Regions from separate parts of the Martelella sp. AMO21009 genome, predicted to be linked through region 3. Evidence: riboswitches for the same ligand, from Rfam matches in the RefSeq annotation. Region 3 holds a riboswitch; each other region holds the start of a gene.
What was found. Region 3 has a riboswitch for thiamine pyrophosphate ahead of thiM (hydroxyethylthiazole kinase). Riboswitches for the same ligand answer to the same signal wherever they lie in the genome.
Positions count from the first base shown of each region.

Region 1 (5,003 bases), on a different contig from region 3:
AGTTGACGCGGGAAGCGGAAGCCAACCGGACACTTTACGAATATTTCCTGGCACGCCTGAAGGAGACATCCGCGCAGCAGGGGATACAGCAAGCGGACAGCGTCATTCTTTCCTATGCCGTCGTTCCGGAGAAGGCGAGCGAACCGTCCAAGAGCCGGATCGTCCTTCTTGCCGGTCTTGTGGGGCTTGTTTTCGGTGGCCTGCTCAGCCTGCTGATCGAGATGCGGAACAGAACCTTCAAGTCATCGCAGGAACTCGAGGAACTGGCCGGCTTGCCGGTCGTCGGCATGTTGCCTCTGGTGCCGGCGAAACACCGGAGCGATCTCTTCCACTACCTTCAGACGCATTCGACCTCACCGTTTGCCGAGGCGATACGCAATCTCAGAACGTCGGTTGTGCTTGCCAATCTCGACAAGCCGCCACAGGTGATCATGCTTTCGTCTTCCATTCCCGGCGAGGGTAAAACGACAAGCAGTATCGCTCTGGCGCTCAATTTCGTGAGCATGGGCAAGAAGGTTCTTCTGATCGAAGGCGATCTGCGGCGACTGACCTTCCAGCAGTATTTCGGCAATTCCAGAACCGACGCCGGTCTGATCTCCGTGCTTTCGGGCAAGCAGACTCTGGAGGAAACCGTTTTCCACAGCGAAGGGCTGGATCTCGATGTTCTTTTTGGCGAACGCTCGCCGAAAAATGCGGCCGATGTTCTTTCATCCAGGAAGATGGATGAGCTGCTTCGCGAGGCTCGTTCAAAGTACGACTTCATCATCGTCGACGCGCCGCCGGTGCTGATCGTGCCCGATGCGCGTGTTCTGAGCCAGTTCGTCGATGCCATCCTCTTCGTCGTCAAATGGGATTCGACCCACCATCACCAGGTCGAAGAAGCGATCCGTTCCTTCGAGGAAGGCAAGATCGAGGGGTTGGTCCTCAATCAGATCGATCCGAACGGATTCAAGCGCTATGGCTATAATTACGGCTATGGCTATGGCTATGCCGCCCACTATGGCGACAAGTATTACGATACGGACGACGACTAGCGCCTTGCCAGCCCCTGTTGCACAGCGGAGAAAACCTTTCGCCGCTGTGCTTTCGCATCTCCATAAAATAGACGCAAGCGCGTGCTCTTTCGGTCAGGAGGCCGATGCGCTAGGTTTGCGCACGAATGGAGCGGGGTTATCTGTATGTATCTGACGCGACGCGTGTTTTCTCTTGGGGTGATTGCCGCGACGCTTTCAGCGTGCACGAACAGCTCGGTTGGCAGTTTTTCTTCCGTCGCCGATCCGGCGATGCGGCCGGTGGCCAATTCTGAGTGGAACGCGTGGGTGGCTGGCTTCAAGCAGCGGGCGGCGGCGCGCGGGATTTCCAACGACACGTTGACGGCGGCCTTCGCCAATGCCGGATACACGCCGGGGGTCATTGAGCAGGACCGCAACCAGACGGAATTCAAGCGCACGCTGGAAGACTATCTGGCCATTGCCGGCTCCGATGAGCGGATCGCCAAGGGGCGCGCCAATTATGCCCGCTACCGCGATGTTCTGGAGCGGATCGAGGCGACCTATGGCGTCGACGCCAATGTGATTGTCGCCATCTGGGGCCTGGAAAGCATGTACGGCGAACGGCGCGGCAGCATTCCGGTTGTGTCGTCGCTTTCGACGCTGGCCGTCGAGGGGCGGCGCGGTGCTTTCTTCGAAAGCCAGTTGGTCGGGGCGATGCGGATCCTGCAGAACGGCGATATCACGCCCGAACGGATGACCGGAAGCTGGGCCGGCGCCATGGGGCACACCCAGTTCATCCCCACCTCCTATCTCGGCTATGCCGTCGATTTCAACGGTGACGGGCGGCGCGATATCTGGGAGGCCGACCCGACCGATGCGCTTGCCAGCACCGCGAACTATCTTGCCCGCTCGGGTTGGCGGAAAGGTCAGCCCTGGGGCGGCGAGGAGGGCTCGCTCGGCGCTGCCGTTGATGGCACCAGGATACAGCCGCAGGCGGGCGGTCCGGTCTTCGTCGTGGGGCACAATTTCAACGTCATCAAGCGCTACAACAATTCCACCAATTATGCGCTGGGCGTGGGATATCTCGCCGACCGGATCGCGGGCGCCGGCCCGCTCAGGGGCAGTTTTCCCGATGACAGTTACGGCTTCAGCGCCGACCAGCGCAAGGAGCTGCAGTCGCGGCTTTCGGCGGCGGGCTACGATGCCGGCACCATCGACGGCGTGTTCGGCGACCAGACCCGCGCCGCGATCACGGCCTATCAGCGGCAGAACGGGCTGAATGTCACGGGCGAACCGTCCATGGCTCTGCTGCAAAGGCTTCGGTAAAACCCGTTGGCAAGTTGTCTTGCGTTGCCGCCAGACGCCACGTTTCCGGCATGCCATTGACAGCGCCCTAAAAGCCGGACAAAACCTGACTATTCCGAGGGGTGCATCCTGCGATGCTGAGACGGCGGTGAGCCGGACCCTTGAACCTGATCCGGGTCATACCGGCGTAGGAACGGAAAATCTGGCCGCTCTGCCATAACCTTTCTCTTCTCCGCCGGTCTCCTTGATTGCAACATCCTGGGGATCGCATCATGAAGTCTTGCCGTCCAATGCCATGCGCGGGCCGCCGATGGTCCAGCCGTCCGAACGGCTGTTTTGAGACAGGCGTTGCCCGCGAACGGCATCGTCCATGCCCATGACGGCGGTCCGCAGCACCGCCGGACGGTTTGCGGAGGCACTGGAAGCCGCGCTCGGCCTGCTCGCCGCCGTCATCCTGATGGCGATGCTCGCTCTCGTCGTGGCGGGCGTCGTGTTGCGCTATGTCTTCCACACCGGCGTCGTCGGCATGGAGGATCTGGGCATCTGGCTGAATATCGCGCTGATCTCGGCCGGCCTGCCGCTTACCCTTTCGGGCCCGCTGTCGATGCGGCTCGATGGTCTTGCACGGCTGCTGCCCGATCGGGCATCTGGCCTGCTCGCTGTCGTTGCCGATGGCTTCAGCGTCGTCGCGGGGCTGATCCTGTGCCTCGGCGGCCGTGAGGCGATCGCCTTGCTTGGCGGAATGTCGCCAACGCTCGGGGTTCCGGAATGGGTGCGCCTCGCCTTTCCCGCAGCGGGCGGGCTGGGTCTGCTCGTGCTGCTCTGCCTGCGCCGCCTGGAGCGGTCGAACGGCGCACGGCTAATCTTCGGGTTCGCGCTCGGCGGGTTTCTTTACTGGGCTGTCGGCCGGTTCGCGATCGATATCACCCTGCCGGCCAGCCTGCCGCTCGCGCTGGCCGCCGCGCTCGGCCTCATTTCCGGCGCGCCGCTTGCCCATGTGTTTCTGGCGTCATCCTATGGCGCGATCGCCTTCGGGGCGTTGCAGACGGAGCAGGCGATCATCGCCAATACCGTTGCCGGCATGTCGAAATTCCTGCTGCTGGCGATCCCGTTCTTTCTGCTTGCCGGCGCGTTTCTGAAGCTCTCGGGAGCGGCCGGCAAACTCGTGGCGTTCGCGGCCTCGCTCGTCGGTCATTATCGTGGCGGCTTGGCGCAGACGACGCTGTTGACCGGGGTTCTCTTCTCAGGCGCGTCCGGTTCCTCGGTCGCCAATGCTGCCTTTGCCGCCTCGACCTTCCATCCAGAACTGGTGCGCCACGGCTATCCGCCCGCCCGCGCCGGCGCGCTTGTCGCGGCCTCCTCGGTTCTCGACAACGTCATCCCGCCCTCAATCGCCTTTCTCATTCTGGCGACGGCGACCAATCTTTCCGTCGGCGCGCTGCTTGTCGGCGGGCTGTTTGCCGGCCTTCTGATGGCGGCGTTTCTCGCCGTCGCCATAAGGCTCGCGATGGGGGCCGCGAGCGGCGCGCCGCCGGCTTCGGCCAAAATGCGCAGGCGGGCCGGGATCGCGGCCCTACCGGCCTTCGGCCTCGGTCTGATCGTGGTGTTCGGCATTCGCCTGGGCATTGTCACGACGACGGAGGCGGCGGGCCTTGCCGCCCTTTACACGCTGATCCTGGCGGCAACGTCCCGCCGCTCCGGTTCCAGCATTGTCGCCGCCTTCCGCCAGTCGGCGGCAGAGGCGGCGGCGATCGGTCTCCTGATCGGCGCGGCGGCCCCCGTCGCCTTCCTGCTCGCGATCGATGATATCGCCGGTCTGGTGCGCCACCTCGCCGGCCTGTTCGGGGGCAGCGCCGTTGCCGTTCTCCTGCTCGCCAATGGGATCCTGCTGATTGCGGGCCTGGTGATGGATATCGGGGCGGCGATCCTGCTGCTTGGCCCTGTGCTTCTGCCGGTTGCCGTTGCCGCCGGGATCGATTCGATCCGTTTCGGCGTCGTCCTCGTCGTCAATCTGATGATCGGCGGGCTCACGCCGCCGGTCGGCATGCTGGCCTTCGTGGTCGGCGGCGTCACCGGCCTTCCGCCGGAAAGCCTGTTCAGGGCGATGTGTCCTTTTCTTCTGGCGCTTCTCGCAGCCCTGTTCGTCCTCATCCTCTTTGCCGTTCCCGTATGAAAGGTTTGTCTGCCATGACTACGCTCAACCGTCGCCATCTCCTGAAAACAGGCGCCGCGGCCGCCGCAGTGCTTGCTGCGCCCGCCTATCTGCGAACCGCCAGCGCCGCCACGCGCGATGTCGTCATCGCCTCGCTCCTCGGCGAGGATAAGCCGGAAACCATGGTCTGGCGCTTCTTCGCCGATGCGGTCGAACAGCGGCTTCCGGGCCGGTTCCGCTTCCGGATCGTGACCAATGGCGCGCTCGGCGGCGAAAAGCAGGTGGCCGAGAATATTCGCCTCGGATCGGTGCAGGCGAGCCTCTCCACCATTTCGGCGCTTTCGGCCTGGACGCCGCAATTGCAGTTGCTCGACCTGCCTTTCCTGTTTCGCGATGCCGCGCATCTTCGCGACGTCGTCACCGGCCCGGTCGGCGACGACCTCTCGGCCCGGCTTGCGCAAGAGCAGTTCATCGTCGGCGGTTTTATTGATTACGGGGCCCGCAACCTGCTGGCCAAGGAGGCGATAACGCGGCCCGGAGAGATGGAAGGCAAG
Region 1 covers NZ_JBAKFR010000034.1:32,570-37,572, reverse strand. Annotated here, with positions in the region: gene V6766_RS22215 (GumC family protein) at 1-1,034, shown strand, start outside; gene V6766_RS22210 (lytic murein transglycosylase) at 1,320-2,318, shown strand; TPP riboswitch at 2,406-2,508, shown strand; gene V6766_RS22205 (TRAP transporter large permease) at 2,674-4,470, shown strand; gene V6766_RS22200 (TRAP transporter substrate-binding protein) at 4,485-5,003, shown strand, end outside.
Region 1: another riboswitch for thiamine pyrophosphate. It lies ahead of V6766_RS22205 (TRAP transporter large permease); the one in region 3 lies ahead of thiM (hydroxyethylthiazole kinase).

Region 2 (5,003 bases), on a different contig from region 3:
CGGCACCAGCAGAACCAGCGATCCCATCGCCGCCATCGTTGCGCTGAAACCCTTCTCGACAGCGCTCGGACGTTTTGCCGCAGCCACCGCGCCGGTCGCGGCAATGAAGGCGAGCGCCACGAGAAGCGAGAGCAGCGCCGCGCCAAGCGCTATCGCAAGACTGGTCGCCGTCGCCCGCAGAAAAATCCGTTCGCCGAGCAGCTTGATGAGGTCGGCCTCGATGCCCTTGATGACGATCATGGCGAGCGGGAGCGCGAGGGCAACCGTGAACAGCGCGATGATGCCGGCGTCGGCCAGCGCCTTGAACCGGCCCGCGCCATCCGGGCGGGCAATGGCGGTGTCGGCGCTGGTGCCGGGATCGTCGGCCTTGGGCAGAAAGGCGAGCGCGATCAGCACCAGGCCGGTCAGCGCGATCTGCATGCCTGCAAGGGCGACGGCGCGGGCGGGATTGAAATCGAAGCGCAGCGCCTGATAGATCGCGACCTCGATCGTGGTCGCCGCCGGTCCACCGCCGAGAATGAGCACCAGCGTGAACGAGGTGGCGCACAGCATGAAGATCAGCCCGGCGACGCCGGCGATCAGCGGCGCGATCACCGGCCATTCGACAAAGCGGAACACCGCGCGGCCGGGCATGGCGAGCATCGCCGCCGATTTGAAATATTCCTGCGGCACCCGCTCCAGCCCCGCCAGAAACAGGCGGGCGGCGAGCGGCAGGTTGAAATAGACATGGGCCAGCAGAATGCCCTGCAGGCCGTAGATCTGGAGCGGCCGGCCGAGGCCCGCCAGCGTCAGCAGATCGTTGAATATCCCCTGCCGGCCCCAGATGCCGATCAGTCCCAGCGCGCCGATCAGCACCGGCAGGCCGAGCGGCACCGCCATCAGCCGCACGATCCAGAGCCGGCCCGGAAAATGCGGCCGCCGCGCCAACGCCAGCGCGACCGGAATGGCCAGCGCCACCGAAATCAGCGTCGACAGCGTGGCCTGCCACAGCGTGAAACGCAGGATGCGCCAGACATAGGGCTCGTCGAACACCGCGATAGAAGCCTGCAGCCGTCCGAAGCCGGAGAGCGCGACAATGGCGATGGCGATAAAGCCGATCACGCCGGCGAGGGCTGCGATGCCGTAGCCATAGCTGCGGCGGCGTTCGGAGGAGGACATCAGCACGGGGCGGCCCTCTCGCTCAGGCGCAGGCGGGCGGGTGGGCCCGGCGGCGTCTGGATGGGAAAGCGGCGAGCCGCCGTGGAGCCAGCCCACGGCCTCGGCTATAAAGGAGTGGGTCTGTTGCATGCAGGTGCGGCGTCTTGCTCCCAATATTCTCTCCCGCTGGCGGGAGAGATGCCCCGAAAGGGGCAGTGAGGGTGGCGGGGCATTTCAAATTGTGAGAGCGGTCGCGGTGATAGGCTCCCCCCTCACTGTCGCTGTCGCGACATCTCTCCCCTCCGGGGCGAGAAGGTTTGGGGGCTATGCGGCATGGTTCGCCGCAGTATGCTGGAGGTGAGGCAATGTCACGCACCCACCGCTCAGCCAGCCCACCACCTCGCCTATAAAGGAGCGGGTCTGTTGCTTCGGGGCGCGGCACCTTGCTCCCAATACTCTCTCCCGCTGGCGGGAGAGATGCCCCGAAAGGGGCAGTGAGGGTGGCGCGGCATCTCAAAACGTGAGGGCGTTCGCGGTGATAGACTGCCCCCTCACTGTCGCTGTCGCGACATCTCTCCCCTCCGGGGCGAGAAGATTGGGGGGCTCTGCGGCGCGGTTCGCCGCACTGCGCCAGAGGCGAGGTAGCCTCGCGCCCTCGCCTCACCGCCGGACCTATCGCTCTCACCGCGCGCTCATGGCGTTCAGCCATTCGTCGATCCATTTCTGGCGGTTTTCAGCGACGACGTCGGGGGCAAATTGCAGGGTCTTTTGCGGCTTCACGGCGTTTTCGAAGGCGGCGGGCAGCGGCTCGCTGGTCGCGGCCGCCGGCATCATCCAGTTATGGGTCGGGATCGCGTCCTGGAAGCCGGGGGTCAGGATGAATTCGAGGAAGGACCTTGCAAGGTCGGGATCATCGGCCATCGTCGTCATGCCGGCGACCTCGATCTGGATGTAAAGCCCGTCCTTGAAATCGATCGCCCTGTAGCGGTCGCTCCCCTCCTCGATCTCGTGATAGGCCGGCGATGTGGTGTAGGACAGCACCATAGGCGCCTCGCCGCTGGTGAACAGCCCGTAGGCCTCCGACCAGCCCGGCGCGACCGTCAGGATACGGTCGGAGAGTTTTTCCCATTGGGCGGCGGCGTCATCGCCATAGACCGATTTCATCCACAGCAGCATGCCGAGGCCCGGCGTGGAGGTGCGCGGATCCTCGATCACCAGTTTCTGGTCGGCGGGGCCGTTCACCAGTTCGTCGAGCGTTGTCGGCGGGTTGTCGATGCTTTCGGTGTCGTAGACGATGTCGAACCAGCCGTAATCGAAGGGCACGAAGATATCATCGGAAAAGCCGCCAGGAATATCGGCCGCCTCGGTCGAGACGCCGGATTTGGCGAAGAAGCTGGTTTCCTTCGCCTCGTGGATGAGGTTGTTGTCGAGGCCGAGAACGATATCGGCCGGGCTCGACTGGCCTTCGAGCTTCAGCCGGTTGAGGAGCGCAACGCCGTCCTCGACGCTGACGAATTTCAGCGTGCAGTCGCAGGTCTTCTCGAAGGCGTCCTTCACCACCGGCCCCGGGCCCCATTCGGCATCGAAACTTTCATAGGTATAGACGGTGAGGACCTTGTTCTCCTGAGCGCCCGCCGGCAGCGCCGGAAGGGCCGCAAGCGCGAGAATGGCGATGGTCGTGCGATAGGTCATGACGCCTCCTTGTGTTCGGTAACTGAGGGGAAAACGGCGTCCTGCGCGTCTAATCCCTCCGCCGGTGCTAGCCGGATCAGGTTCTTCGGGTTGGCTCAAAGCCTCTCAGCGAAAATCGCACCCCGTTAGAGCTGACCAAACACCTATCGCGGCGGTCCCGGCATTTCAAGTGGCGCGCGATTTGAAAAAACGGCCCGGAAGCATTAGGTAAAGGGCTTGTCCGGCGCGCCGGACGAAAAGTCGGTCGTCATGCGAAATAAAGTGTGTCGGCTCATCCTTCAGGGGCGAAAGCACTCTGGAAAACCGAAAACGGCGCGGCCGATCTCGGCCAGCGTGCAGTGTTTCAAGGAAGGAGCACACGAGATGACAGAAGCAAAAGCGGGCGATACCGTTCGTATTCACTACACCGGAACCCTTAATGACGGTTCGACCTTCGACAGTTCCGATGGCCGCGAGCCGCTGGAATTCACCGTCGGCGCCGGCCAGATCATTCCCGGCCTCGACCGCGAGATCGCCGGCATGAATGTTGGCGACAGCCGCGACGTGAAGGTCGATTCCAGCGAAGCCTATGGCCCCCATGACCCGCAGAAGGTGCAGGTCGTGCCGCGCTCCGCCATGCCGCAGGAAGTGGAAGTTGCCCCCGGCATGCAGCTTCAGGCGCGCACGCCAGATGGCCAGACCGTGCCGCTGATCGTGACCAAGGTCGAGGAACAGGAAGTCACCGTTGACGCCAATCATCCGCTCGCGGGCCAGGATTTGAATTTTGCGGTGGAACTGGTCGAGATCGTGAAGGCCGCCTGATCAGGGCCTGCCGCACGGGTTTTCCGACTATGTGAAAATATTGCGGCGCGAAGGTGGCACATTGCCATGATTTTGCCATTCTTTGGCTGAATGGCTTTGCTAATAATGGGCTGGTACGCAAAAGTGTGTGTCAGCCCTTTTTGGTGAGCCATCCTCATGCCGGATTCCCGGAACGTCTATTTTATCGATCGAAAATATTCTTCTTCAGCGATGGAACCGAAACGGGCCTGCCTCGTTTGTGACTCGTCCGCGCCCGTCTGGCGCCGGGCATTCGCGCAACCGCGCCTGCGCGCTTCCGGCGGGCGAAGGGAATGAGTATGCTGCTCTGCACCATTTCATTTTATCTATCCATTTAAAGCCAACGGGATTTACGCATGAAGAGACGAACCTTTCTGGCCCAGACCGCGGTCGGCGCGCTCGCTCTTTCGGGGGTGGGCGGCAAGGCCTTCGCGCAGCAGGCGGTCGAGCCGGGAAAGATGCCGGAAGCCAACGCAACGGTCGAGGCGTCAGCGCCGCCTCCTGACGCGTTCAATTTCGACACGCTTACCGAACAGATGAAGGCCAAGGCCGGGGAGGCTTACGAGGAGCCCTCTCAGGAGGTCCCCGAACCGTTCCGGGACCTTCAATATGATGATTACCGCGCGATCCGCTACGATCCCAACAAGGCGATCTGGCGCGACCAGTCCGATTTTCAGCTTCAGGCCTTCGCGCTCGGCTGGCTGTTCAAGACGCCGGTTGATATCTACGAGGTCGCCGACGGCGTTGCGCAGAAGCTCGAATTCACCGGCGATGACTTCATCTACCGCGCGCCGCTGGACGTCGAGCAGTTCCACGGCGTCAAGCTGCCAGGGGTCGCGGGCTTCCGGATCAACTATCCGCTGAACCGGTCGGAGGTCTCCGACGAGCTGATCTCGTTCCTGGGTTCGTCCTATTTCCGCGCGCTCGGCCAGAACAATCTCTATGGCCTTTCGGCGCGCGGCCTTGCGATCAACACCGCGACCAGCCAGGGCGAGGAGTTTCCGCGCTTTTCCGCCTTCTACATCATGCGGCCGGGCACGGAGAAGGACAAGATCACCGTTTTTGCGGCGCTTGATGGTCCGAGCGTGACCGGCGCCTACCGTTTCGTGATCACGCCGGGCAAGAATACGCGCATGGATGTCACCGCGCGACTCTTTTTCCGGAACGATATCGAGCGTCTCGGCGTTGCCCCTATGACTTCCATGTTCCTGTTCGGTCCCGCCAACCATCATGCCTTTGATGATTATCGGGAGCGGGTCCACGACAGCGAGGGTCTCAAGATCGTGCGTGCCGACGGCACCGAGCTTTGGCGCAATCTGCAGAATGCCAAGACGCTCGCCAATTCGTTCTTCGGC
Region 2 covers NZ_JBAKFR010000002.1:110,097-115,099, reverse strand. Annotated here, with positions in the region: gene thiP (thiamine/thiamine pyrophosphate ABC transporter permease) at 1-1,158, opposite strand, end outside; gene thiB (thiamine ABC transporter substrate binding subunit) at 1,819-2,829, opposite strand; TPP riboswitch at 2,866-2,964, opposite strand; gene V6766_RS02725 (FKBP-type peptidyl-prolyl cis-trans isomerase) at 3,193-3,630, shown strand; gene V6766_RS02720 (glucan biosynthesis protein) at 4,005-5,003, shown strand, end outside.
Region 2: another riboswitch for thiamine pyrophosphate. It lies ahead of thiB (thiamine ABC transporter substrate binding subunit); the one in region 3 lies ahead of thiM (hydroxyethylthiazole kinase).

Region 3 (5,003 bases):
TTCTTTGCAGAAATGAATAGGTGATATTGTGGGCACACAGCATCGATCTTTCCCGTTGAAGGCAGGGAAATTGCATTTGGCCGTGCGGCTTGCTCCCAATACTCTCTCCCGCTGGCGGAAGAGATGCCCCGAAAGGGGCAGTGAGGGTGGCGCAGCGTTTCGAATCGTGAGGGCGTTCGCGGGGATAAACTCCCCCCTCACTGTCGCTTTCGCGACATCTCTCCCCTCCGGGGCGAGAAGATTGGGGGCTATGCGGAAGGGGTATGGACGACAGCCTTGCCCTCAAGCGGGAAGATTGATGGCTTCACAATCCAAGAGCCTCATTGGCAGCAACACCGGAGGAATACCCATGAAATCCATTCAGCATTTTGTCGGCGGCAAGCCGTTTGCGGGAACCAGCACCCGCACCGTGCCGACCTATAACCCCGCCACCGGCGAGCAGAGCGGCGAGCTGTCGCTGGCCAGCACCGCCGATGTGCGCGCCGCCGTCGAGGCCGCAAAGGCAGCGTTCCCGGACTGGGCGGCGACCACGCCGCTGCGCCGCGCCCGCATCCTGAACAAGTTCCTGTCGATCCTGGAAGACCGGATCGACGAGATGGCGAAAGTCATTACCGCAGAGCACGGCAAGGTCCATTCCGATGCGCTTGGCGAAATCCAGCGCGGCATGGAAGTGGTCGAATTCGCGACCGGCGCCCCGCAGCTTCTGAAGAGCGAATATACCGAGAATGTCGGCACCGGCGTCGACAGCTATGCGATCCGCCAGCCGCTCGGCGTCGTCGCCGGCATCACGCCGTTCAACTTCCCGGCCATGGTGCCGATGTGGATGTTCCCGATCGCGCTTGCCGCCGGCAACTGCTTCGTGCTGAAGCCGTCCGAGCGCGACCCCTCCGCCTCTCTGTTGATTGCCGCATGGCTGAAGGAAGCGGGCCTCCCCGATGGCGTCTTCAACGTCGTCCAGGGCGACAAGGAAGCCGTGGATGCGCTCCTGAACGACCCGGATATCGAGGCCGTCTCCTTCGTCGGCTCGACCCCGATCGCGCGCTACATCTACACCACCGCAACCGCCAACGGCAAACGCTGCCAGGCGCTGGGCGGCGCCAAGAACCACATGATCGTCATGCCCGATGCCGACATGGACCAGGCCGCCGATGCCCTGATGGGCGCCGCCTTCGGTTCCGCCGGCGAGCGCTGCATGGCGATTTCGGTCGCCGTACCTGTGGGCGACGAGACGGCGGACAAGCTTATCGACAAGCTGAAGCCCCGCATCGCAGCGCTGAAGGTCGGCCCCGGCACAGATCCGGAAGCCGATATGGGCCCGCTGGTGACGGCGGCCGCACTCGAGCGCGTGACCGGCTACATCAACTCGGGCGTGGAAGAAGGCGCCGAACTGGTGGTCGACGGTCGCGATCTGAAGCTGCAGGGCTACGAGAACGGCTATTTCGTCGGCGCGACCCTGTTCGACAAGGTCACCACCGACATGAAGATCTACAAGGAAGAGATTTTCGGCCCGGTCCTCTCCGTCGCCCGCGCGAAGAGCTACGATGAGGCCGCAGAGTGGATAAACGACCACGAATTCGGCAACGGCACGGCGATCTTCACCCGCGATGGTGACGCCGCCCGCGAATTCGCTCACAAGATCAGAGTCGGCATGGTCGGCGTCAACGTGCCGATCCCGGTTCCGATGGCGTTCCACTCCTTCGGCGGCTGGAAGGCCTCGCTGTTTGGCGACCACCACATGCATGGCCCGGAAGGCGTGCGCTTCTACACCCGCCTCAAGACCATCACCCAGCGCTGGCCCAAGGGCATCCGCGCCGGCGCCGAATTCTCGATGCCGACGATGAAGTAATATATAAACGTGACCTCCGCGTCCTGAGTGCGCGGAGGTCACGTGTTTCTGCGGTTGCTCCACGTCTTTCTACATTTGGTTACCAGTGTTAACCTGTCACTACTTTTACGGGTGTCCCGCAGGAACCGGTGGGTATTATGATTCGATTGTTGATGGCCTTCGCGGCGTGCAGCGTATTCGCCTGTGAAGCCTCTGCATGGTTGTTCGAAACGCATCCGCAGCCGACAAGACCGGAAATGACGTTCGAGGAATGGGAATTCGCGACCACCGAACTCGACTACAATCCCCGCATTCCCGATTGCGGTGATTATCTGCGCGGGCACTACGAAATCTATGAAAGACGCTATCCGGCATTCGCAGAGGCGGGAACAGAAGAGGCGCGCTATGAACTCTGGCGCGAATACATCCAGACAGACAGTGCTTTCGACGACCTCAATACCTGCATGACCCTGCCATATGTCATGGCTATGTTCCAGCTGGCAGGCGAGCTACGCATTGACAGCGACCTTATCTATTGCGGCCGTTTTTCCCGTAACCCGGAGACGGAGGGCGAAGTCGAATTCGCTGGACTGATGGAGCGCCTGCAAGACGCGGCGAAAAGAGGCAGCGAGGCGGCCCTTCTCTCATTTCTCATCACCGATGATGGCGAGGGCCTGACTCCTTTGAACCCGGACGTCCTCTACTATCTCCGTGCAAGCCTTACGGGCACGCAGACGGCCGACGAGCAGCGCCTCTTCGATGAAGAATTCATCTACTGGCATCGCGCCTGGAACCAGGACAATCTCGCCGCCCAGCTTTCACCCGAGCGGAAGCGTTTCGTCGAGCAGGCGGTCAAAGATCGCGATCTTGCATCCGTTCTGGCGACCACCGGGCCCTGTGGCGACACCGCGTGGCGCGATCCTGCACCGGAGTAACGCCGCCTCTTTCCGAAGCGACTTTTTCTGTTATAACAACGCCACTAGAGCGACAGGGGCGTCCGTGACAGCGGGCTGAGATGTACCCTTGGAACCTGATCCGGATCATGCCGGCGGAGGGAGTCACTCGGGTTTTCGCTTCGGCTCCCGAGTTCCTCCGCGACGAACAAGGAGGAAGCTGATGGCGGATATCGCCCCCATTCTTCAAAAGATGCGCGCGGACGCGCCGCTTACCCAATGCATCACCAATTATGTGGCGATGAACATCGCGGCCAATGTGCTGCTTGCCGCCGGCGCTTCCCCGGCCATGGTCCACGCCAAGGAAGAAGCCGGTGAATTCGCCGGCATCGCGTCCGCCGTCACCATCAATATCGGCACGCTTTCGCCCGAATGGCTTGCCGGCATGAAGGCGGCGATCGAGACGGCGAATGGCAAGCAAACGCCCTGGGTATTTGATCCCGTCGCCCATTTCGCCACCGGCTTCAGAGCCAGGGCCGCACGCGAAATTCTCGACCTCAGCCCCACGATCCTGCGCGGCAATGCTTCCGAAATCCTCGCCTTCTCCGGCGCCACCAGCGCCGGCAAGGGCGTCGATGCCGGCGACAGCGTCGCCGCCGCTGAAGAGACGGCGAAGGCGCTCGCCCGCGAACGCAACATGGTCGTGGCCGTCACCGGCGAACGCGATTTTGTGACCGATGGAAGCCGCGTCGCCCGCATCGGCGGCGGCTCGGCGCTGATGCCGCGGGTGACGGCGCTCGGCTGCGCGCTGACGGCGCTTGTCGGCGGCTATGCCGGCGCATGGCGCGACGACGCCTTCGGGGCCACGGTCGCGGCGCTTGCCCATTACGCGGTGGCCGGCAGCCGCGCGCATCGAAAGGCGGAAGGCCCCGGCTCGTTTCAGGTCCATTTCCTCGATGCGCTTGCCGCCGTGACACCCGAAGCGCTTGACCTTGAAGCGGAGATTGAATGGCCATGAAATTCGACCTTTCCCTCTATCTCGTTCTCGACCCGGACCTTTGCGGCGACTATGGCATGGTCGCCACCACCAGGGATGCCATTGCCGGCGGGGCGACCATGGTGCAACTCCGCATGAAGCACGCCACGACCCGCGAGCGCATCGATATGGGCCTCGCGCTGAAACAGGTCACGGCCGGAACGCCGTTCCGCCTGATCATCAATGACGACGTCGAGGCCGCCATCGCGATCGATGCCGACGGCGTTCATGTCGGCCAGGAGGATGCCCATCCGCGGGAGGTGCGGGAAATGATCGGCGACGACAAGATTCTCGGCGTTTCCGTCAATGGCCTCGACGTCGCGCGCGCCTTCGATCCCACCGGCATCGACTATATCGGCGCCGGGCCGGTGTTCGCCACCAGCACGAAATCCGACCATGCGCTGCCGGTGGGTTTTGCCGGCCTTTCCTCGATGATCGACCTTTGCGGATTGCCCGCGGTTGCCATCGGCGGGTTGAAAGGGGAGCATGTGGCGTCCACATTCAAAAGCGGGGCCGACGGGATCGCCGTCGTTTCGGCCATTTGCGGCCAGCCCGACCCATATCAGGCGACGGCGGATCTTGCCGAAGCCATCCGGAAGGCGAAGCAATGATCGCAAACATCCTCTCGATCGCCGGTTCCGATCCCTCGGGCGGCGCCGGCATTCAGGCCGACCTCAAGACCTTTTCCGCGCTTGGTACATACGGCATGGCCGCGCTCACCGGGCTGACGGCGCAGAACACGCGCGGCGTCACCGGCGTGCACGAGGTTCCCTCGGCCTTCGTCGCCGAACAGATCGCCGCGATCTTCGATGACGTGAAGGTCGACGCGATCAAGATCGGCATGGTCGTCAACGCCAATATCGCCGTCACCATCGCCGACAGCCTGCGCCACCATGTGGAGGTGCCGGTCGTGCTCGATCCGGTCATGGTCGCCAAGGGCGGCCACCGGCTGCTGCCGGAAGATGCCATCGAGGCGCTGAAGGAGCACCTTATACCGCTTGCCGCCGTGCTGACGCCAAACCTGCCCGAGGCCGCCGCCCTGCTCGATGCCGATACGGCTACCACCCGCGATCAGATGATCGAGCAGGCGACCGCGCTGAGAGGCCTCGGCGCGCAGGCGGTGCTGCTGAAGGGCGGCCATCTGGAGGGATCGGAAAGCCCGGATCTGCTGGTCACCGCCAATGGCCATGAATGGCTGGAGGGCGCGCGCATCGATACCGCCAACACCCACGGCACCGGCTGCACGCTT
Region 3 covers NZ_JBAKFR010000003.1:69,524-74,526, forward strand. Annotated here, with positions in the region: gene V6766_RS04625 (CoA-acylating methylmalonate-semialdehyde dehydrogenase) at 350-1,846, shown strand; gene V6766_RS04630 (hypothetical protein) at 1,999-2,760, shown strand; TPP riboswitch at 2,805-2,899, shown strand; gene thiM (hydroxyethylthiazole kinase) at 2,942-3,736, shown strand; gene thiE (thiamine phosphate synthase) at 3,727-4,365, shown strand; gene thiD (bifunctional hydroxymethylpyrimidine kinase/phosphomethylpyrimidine kinase) at 4,362-5,003, shown strand, end outside.

Region 4 (5,003 bases), on a different contig from region 3:
CGGGCAAGCGGATTTAGCCGATTTCAAAAATGCATGACGTGGCGCAGCACCCGGTAGAGCAGGTGGAGCGCGAGCAGCGCGGCGCCGGCGGCCAGGACGAGGTGGGAGAGCGGGGTCAGGAGACTGCCCTCGATGGTGCCCGCGACGTCGGGATATTGATAGAGCAAGATGCGGATGGTGAGGCCCGCAAGCCCGACCACCACCAGCACAAGGCCGGCAAGTTTCATGATCCGATCTCCTGTCGTGAAGGGATAGAGATCGGTCTTTGGATGGCGGTATCGCCGCAATTGTCGTCACAAAAGACCGAAACAGCGAGGCGGCATGCGCGCCGCCTCTTTCAATTCTTTATAATGTGCTTTTGTGGCGATTTAAGGCCGGTCTGTTATTCCTGCGACAGTGAGACCGAGATTGTATCGACCGGCGGCGCTTCGGAGATCAGCCCGTTTTCCGCCATGAATGCGCCGAAACGCTCGTAGCGTGCGGCATCGGAGGCGCCGGGGCGCTTGGCGAAGCGGACGACGGATTCGGCGAAGGCCTGACGGTTCAGTTCGTCGTCGAGATCGGGATAGGCCTTGGCAAAGCTCACCCATGCTTCCTCCGGATGGTTGACGATGAAGACCGTCGCCTTTTCCACAGCTTCGAGGAAGCGCGGCAAGCGATCATCGTCAAGCATGTCGCTGCGGGTCACGTAAATCAGCTCATCATAGACCGGCACGCCATGCTCTTCCGGGAAGAAGGCCTTGCCCTCGTGGCCGGCGATGCGCATCTGCGGCAGTTCGATGTTGCGGAACGAGCCGATGGTCGCGTCAACCTGGCCTGACAGCAGCGACTGGGTGAGCGCGAAGTTGACATTGATGAGCGTGATGTCGTCCCTGGAGAGGCCCGCGTTCTCCAGCATCGTGGCCACCACCGCATCCTCGATGCCTGCCACCGAAAAGCCGATCTTCTTGCCCTTCAGGTCGGCGACGGATTTGATCGGTCCGTCTTTCAGTACCGTCAGCGTGTTGAGGGGCGTCGAGACCAGCGTGCCGAAGCGGACGATATCGATGCCGGCCTCGTGGTCGAGATAAAGATTGGGCTGGTAGTGGATGCCGATATCGACCTTGCCGGTCGCCACCATGCGCGGCACCATGGACGGGTCTGATGGCGGCAGCAGTTCCACATCGAGGCCTTCGTCGGCGAAATAGCCGTTCTCCTGGGCTACCACCAGCGGCCCGTGGTCGGGGTTCACATACCATTCGAGGATCACGTCGAGTTTGTCGGCGGCGCTCGCCAGCCCGGGAGCCAGGGCAAGAGCGGCGACGAATGCGAGTTTCTTCAGCATGTCATTCTCCTGTTTATCTGAGCCGGCCGCTCAATCCTCATGCGACCAGCGGGTGAAGAAGGGAGCGGCGAGATCCACCGCCTTTCGAAACAGCACGGCCTCGAGCGCAAGGATCAGCATGGCGGCGAACACGGTGTCGCTCTGCATGCGGGCGTTGGCCTGGACCATGAGAAAGCCGAGCCCGCCGGCAGACCCAACCCATTCGCCGACCACCGCGCCGAGCGGGGCGAGGGGGGCGGCAATGCGGAGGCCGGAGAACAGATGCGGCATCGCCAGCGGCAGACGGATATCGCGTAGCATCTCGAAATGGTCCGCGCCATCGAGCAGGGCCGCAGCCACGATTTCCGGATCGGTGCGCCTCAACCCGTCGGCGAAGCTGGAGGCGACGGGGAAGAAAACGATGATCGTCGTCATCACCACCTTGGAGGCGATGCCGAAGCCGAACCACAGAACCAGCATCGGCGCGATCACGAACACGGGAAAGGATTGCAGAACTACCAGAACAGGCCAGATGAACCGTCCGATGCGGGGAAAGGCGGCAATGAAAATCGCCGCCGACGCGCCGAAGATCGCGCCCATGGCAAAGCCCGCCAGGATTTCCCTGAGCGTCACCAGAGCTTCCCTGAGCAGCATCGCATGGGCGGTCTGGAATTTTGCCAGCACGGCAAGCGGCGGCGGCAGGATATAGCGCGGCAGCTCGCCGAAAACGATGATCGCCTGCCAGAGCACAAGAAGCCCGGACACGATTGCGAAAAAGGTGAGTGCCGCTGAGAGAGTACGCTTCAATCCCGCTCTCCCCGGCTAAACCGGGCAGCGGAGGCGTCAATAGAGGCTGATTTTCTGGGCGTGTCGCTCAAGACCAAACTCCGTTCCTACGCCGGCATAACCCGGATCAGGTTCAAGGGTTCGGCCATCGGCCATCTCAGTGTCACGGACACACCCCTCGGATGCGTCTTCTATGCCGCGCGCCGGCGCGCCGGTCAAGGGGCTCGGCGGCGAAGTCGGGAACGCCGCTAATATAAACGCTAAGGTCCAAAAGGATTTGACAACGGATGCCGTTTCGACTTTCAACTTTTGGTATAAGGCCGTTTGCGGTTTTCAGCGACGGTTCAAAAACGGGGTCACAAGAGGGGAAGGCGGCAGCCGCCGCCCAAGCGGAGGAAAACCCATGCTCATCGCCATCGTCATTGTGGCAGCGCTGTTCGGCATGCTCTTCGGTTTCGACCAGGGCGTGATTTCCGGCGCTCTGCCGTTCATCAAGCAGGATTTCACGGTTTCGCCCTTCATGGAGGGCGTCATCACCTCGGCCGTGCCGCTCGGCGCGGTGGCGGGCACCGTGCTGGCCATGGTCACCACCGATCGCTACGGGCGTAAGCCGATGCTGATCCTCGGCGCGCTGATCTTCCTGGTCGGTTCGCTGATTTCCGCGCTTGCCTTCAACCAGTATGTTCTGACACTTGCCCGCCTTCTGATCGGCGTCGGCATCGGCGCCTCGGCAATGACCGCGCCGATGTTTCTGGCGGAAGTCGCGCCGGCGCGCATTCGCGGCACCATCGTCTCCGCCTTCCAGTTGATGATCACCATCGGCATCATGGTGTCCTACATGTCGGATGCGGCCTTTGGCGGTTCGGGCGACTGGCGCTGGATGATCGGCGTCGGCGTGTTCCCGTCGATCGTGGCGCTGATCGGCATCCTGCTGTCGCCGGAAACACCGCGCTGGCTGACGCTGAATTCCAATGCCGACAAGGCGCGCGATATCATCGCGAAGCTGCAGCCGGAATCCTCGCCCGCCGAGGTCGACGAGATCATCGCCGAGATCAAGGAGAGTGCCAAGGACGAGGAGGCGACCCCGGCCTGGAGCACCTTCCTGAAGCGCGGCATCCTGCCGGTGACGAGCTTCGCGATGATCGTGTTCGTGCTGCAGCAGCTTTCCGGCATCAACGCGATCATCTACTACGCCCCGGAAATCTTCAAAAATGCCGGCTTTTCCGGCACCACGACCGATCTTCTGGCCACCGTCGGCATCGGCGTCGTCAATGTCGCGCTGACCGTCGTCGCGATGTATCTGGTGGAAAGCATGGGCCGGCGCAAGCTCTTGATCCTCGGCTTTATCGGCACCGCAGCGTCGATGGCGCTGGTAACCGGCGCGACGATGATGGATGTCGCGGCAACGCCCTATCTTGCCATGATCGGCATCTTCGCCTTCATCGCCTTCTTCGCCGTCAGTCTCGGCCCGTTGCCCTGGCTCTATATGGCGGAGCTGTTTCCGCTGCGGCTCAGGTCGCGCGGCATGGCGCTCGCCTCCGTCGCCAACTGGTTCTTCAACTTCCTGGTGGCGCTGGTGTTTCCGGATCTTTTGGCGGGCATCGGCATTGTCGGAACCTTCGCGATCTTCACCTTCTTCTGCGTGGTCGGCATCGTCTACGCGATCGCCGCGGCGCCAGAGACCAAGGGCATTACGCTGGAGGAAATCGAGGCGCGCACCGTCGGCGCGTGAGGGCGGCAGCGCCACCCCTCCAAACGAAGCGATCCTCGCCCTGGCCTTCGCTGAGGGCGAGGCGAAACGGAGATGACGCAGCCGGCAGGGCCAGACTGGCGCTCACCGCCAGTCGGAATAGGAATGTTTTCCGCCCCGGTAATCCGTGACGTCGTATTCGGCCTCTCCGGTTTGCTCCAGATAGGAAGGGCCGATTGGCGCCTTGCCGGCTCCGCCCGGAATATCGAGCACATAGGTCGGCAGGCAGAGCCCGGAGATCGCGCCCTGCAGCGCCCGCATCAGCGCCTGGCCGCGCGCGATCGGCACGGCGAAATGGGCGACGCCCTTGGCCTTGTCGAGATGGTGGAGGTAATACGGCTTGACCCTATTGGCGAGGAGCGTCCTGAACAGGGTCGCCAGCGTTTCGGCATCGTCGTTGATGCCCTTCAGCAGAACCGTCTGGGCAAACAGTGGAATGCCGCCATCGGCAAGGCGTGCGAGTCCGCCGCGCACCGCCTCGGTCAGCTCGCGCGGATGGTTGACGTGAGCGACGATATTGACCGTCTTGCCCGCTTGCTTCAGTGCATCGACAAGGCCGTCGCTGATGCGCTCCGGCGTGACCAGCGGCGCGCGGGTGTGGATGCGGATGACGGCGACATGGTCAATCTCGCCGAGCGCCTTCATCAACGCGGAAAGCCGGCGGTCGGACAGAACCAGCGGATCGCCGCCCGACAGGATCACCTCCCAGATGTCGTCATGCGCGCGGATATAGTCGAGCGCTGCGGCAAGCTCGTCCCGGTCAAGCGCCGCTTCCGGCTCGCCCACGGTTTCACGGCGGAAGCAGAAGCGGCAATAGACCTGGCAGGCGTGTGTCGGCTTCAGAAGTACCCGGTCGGGATAGCGGTGGGTAACGCCCTTTGCCCGCTCGAACGCGCCGTCGCCGATCGGGTCCTCCATCTCGCCGTCATAGGCTTCAAGCTCGCGGCGATCCGGCACGAACTGGCGCGCCAGCGGATCATCGGCGGCCACCGTGTCGATCGCCGACAGGATATGGGCCGGGATACGGATGCGGAAATCTTCGGCAACGCGCGCGATATCGCCCGCCGCATCCGCCGGCACGAGCCCGCGCGCCACCAGCGCATCGGTGTCGGTTATCGCGGTTTTCGCTTTGCTGTCGGACATAGCCGCCCCGTCGCCGGTTTC
Region 4 covers NZ_JBAKFR010000023.1:5,661-10,663, forward strand. Annotated here, with positions in the region: gene V6766_RS19385 (hypothetical protein) at 1-17, shown strand, start outside; gene V6766_RS19390 (hypothetical protein) at 24-227, opposite strand; gene V6766_RS19395 (ABC transporter substrate-binding protein) at 383-1,324, opposite strand; gene V6766_RS19400 (ABC transporter permease) at 1,355-2,110, opposite strand; TPP riboswitch at 2,177-2,278, opposite strand; gene V6766_RS19405 (sugar porter family MFS transporter) at 2,493-3,821, shown strand; gene V6766_RS19410 (lysine-2,3-aminomutase-like protein) at 3,924-4,982, opposite strand.
Region 4: another riboswitch for thiamine pyrophosphate. It lies ahead of V6766_RS19400 (ABC transporter permease); the one in region 3 lies ahead of thiM (hydroxyethylthiazole kinase).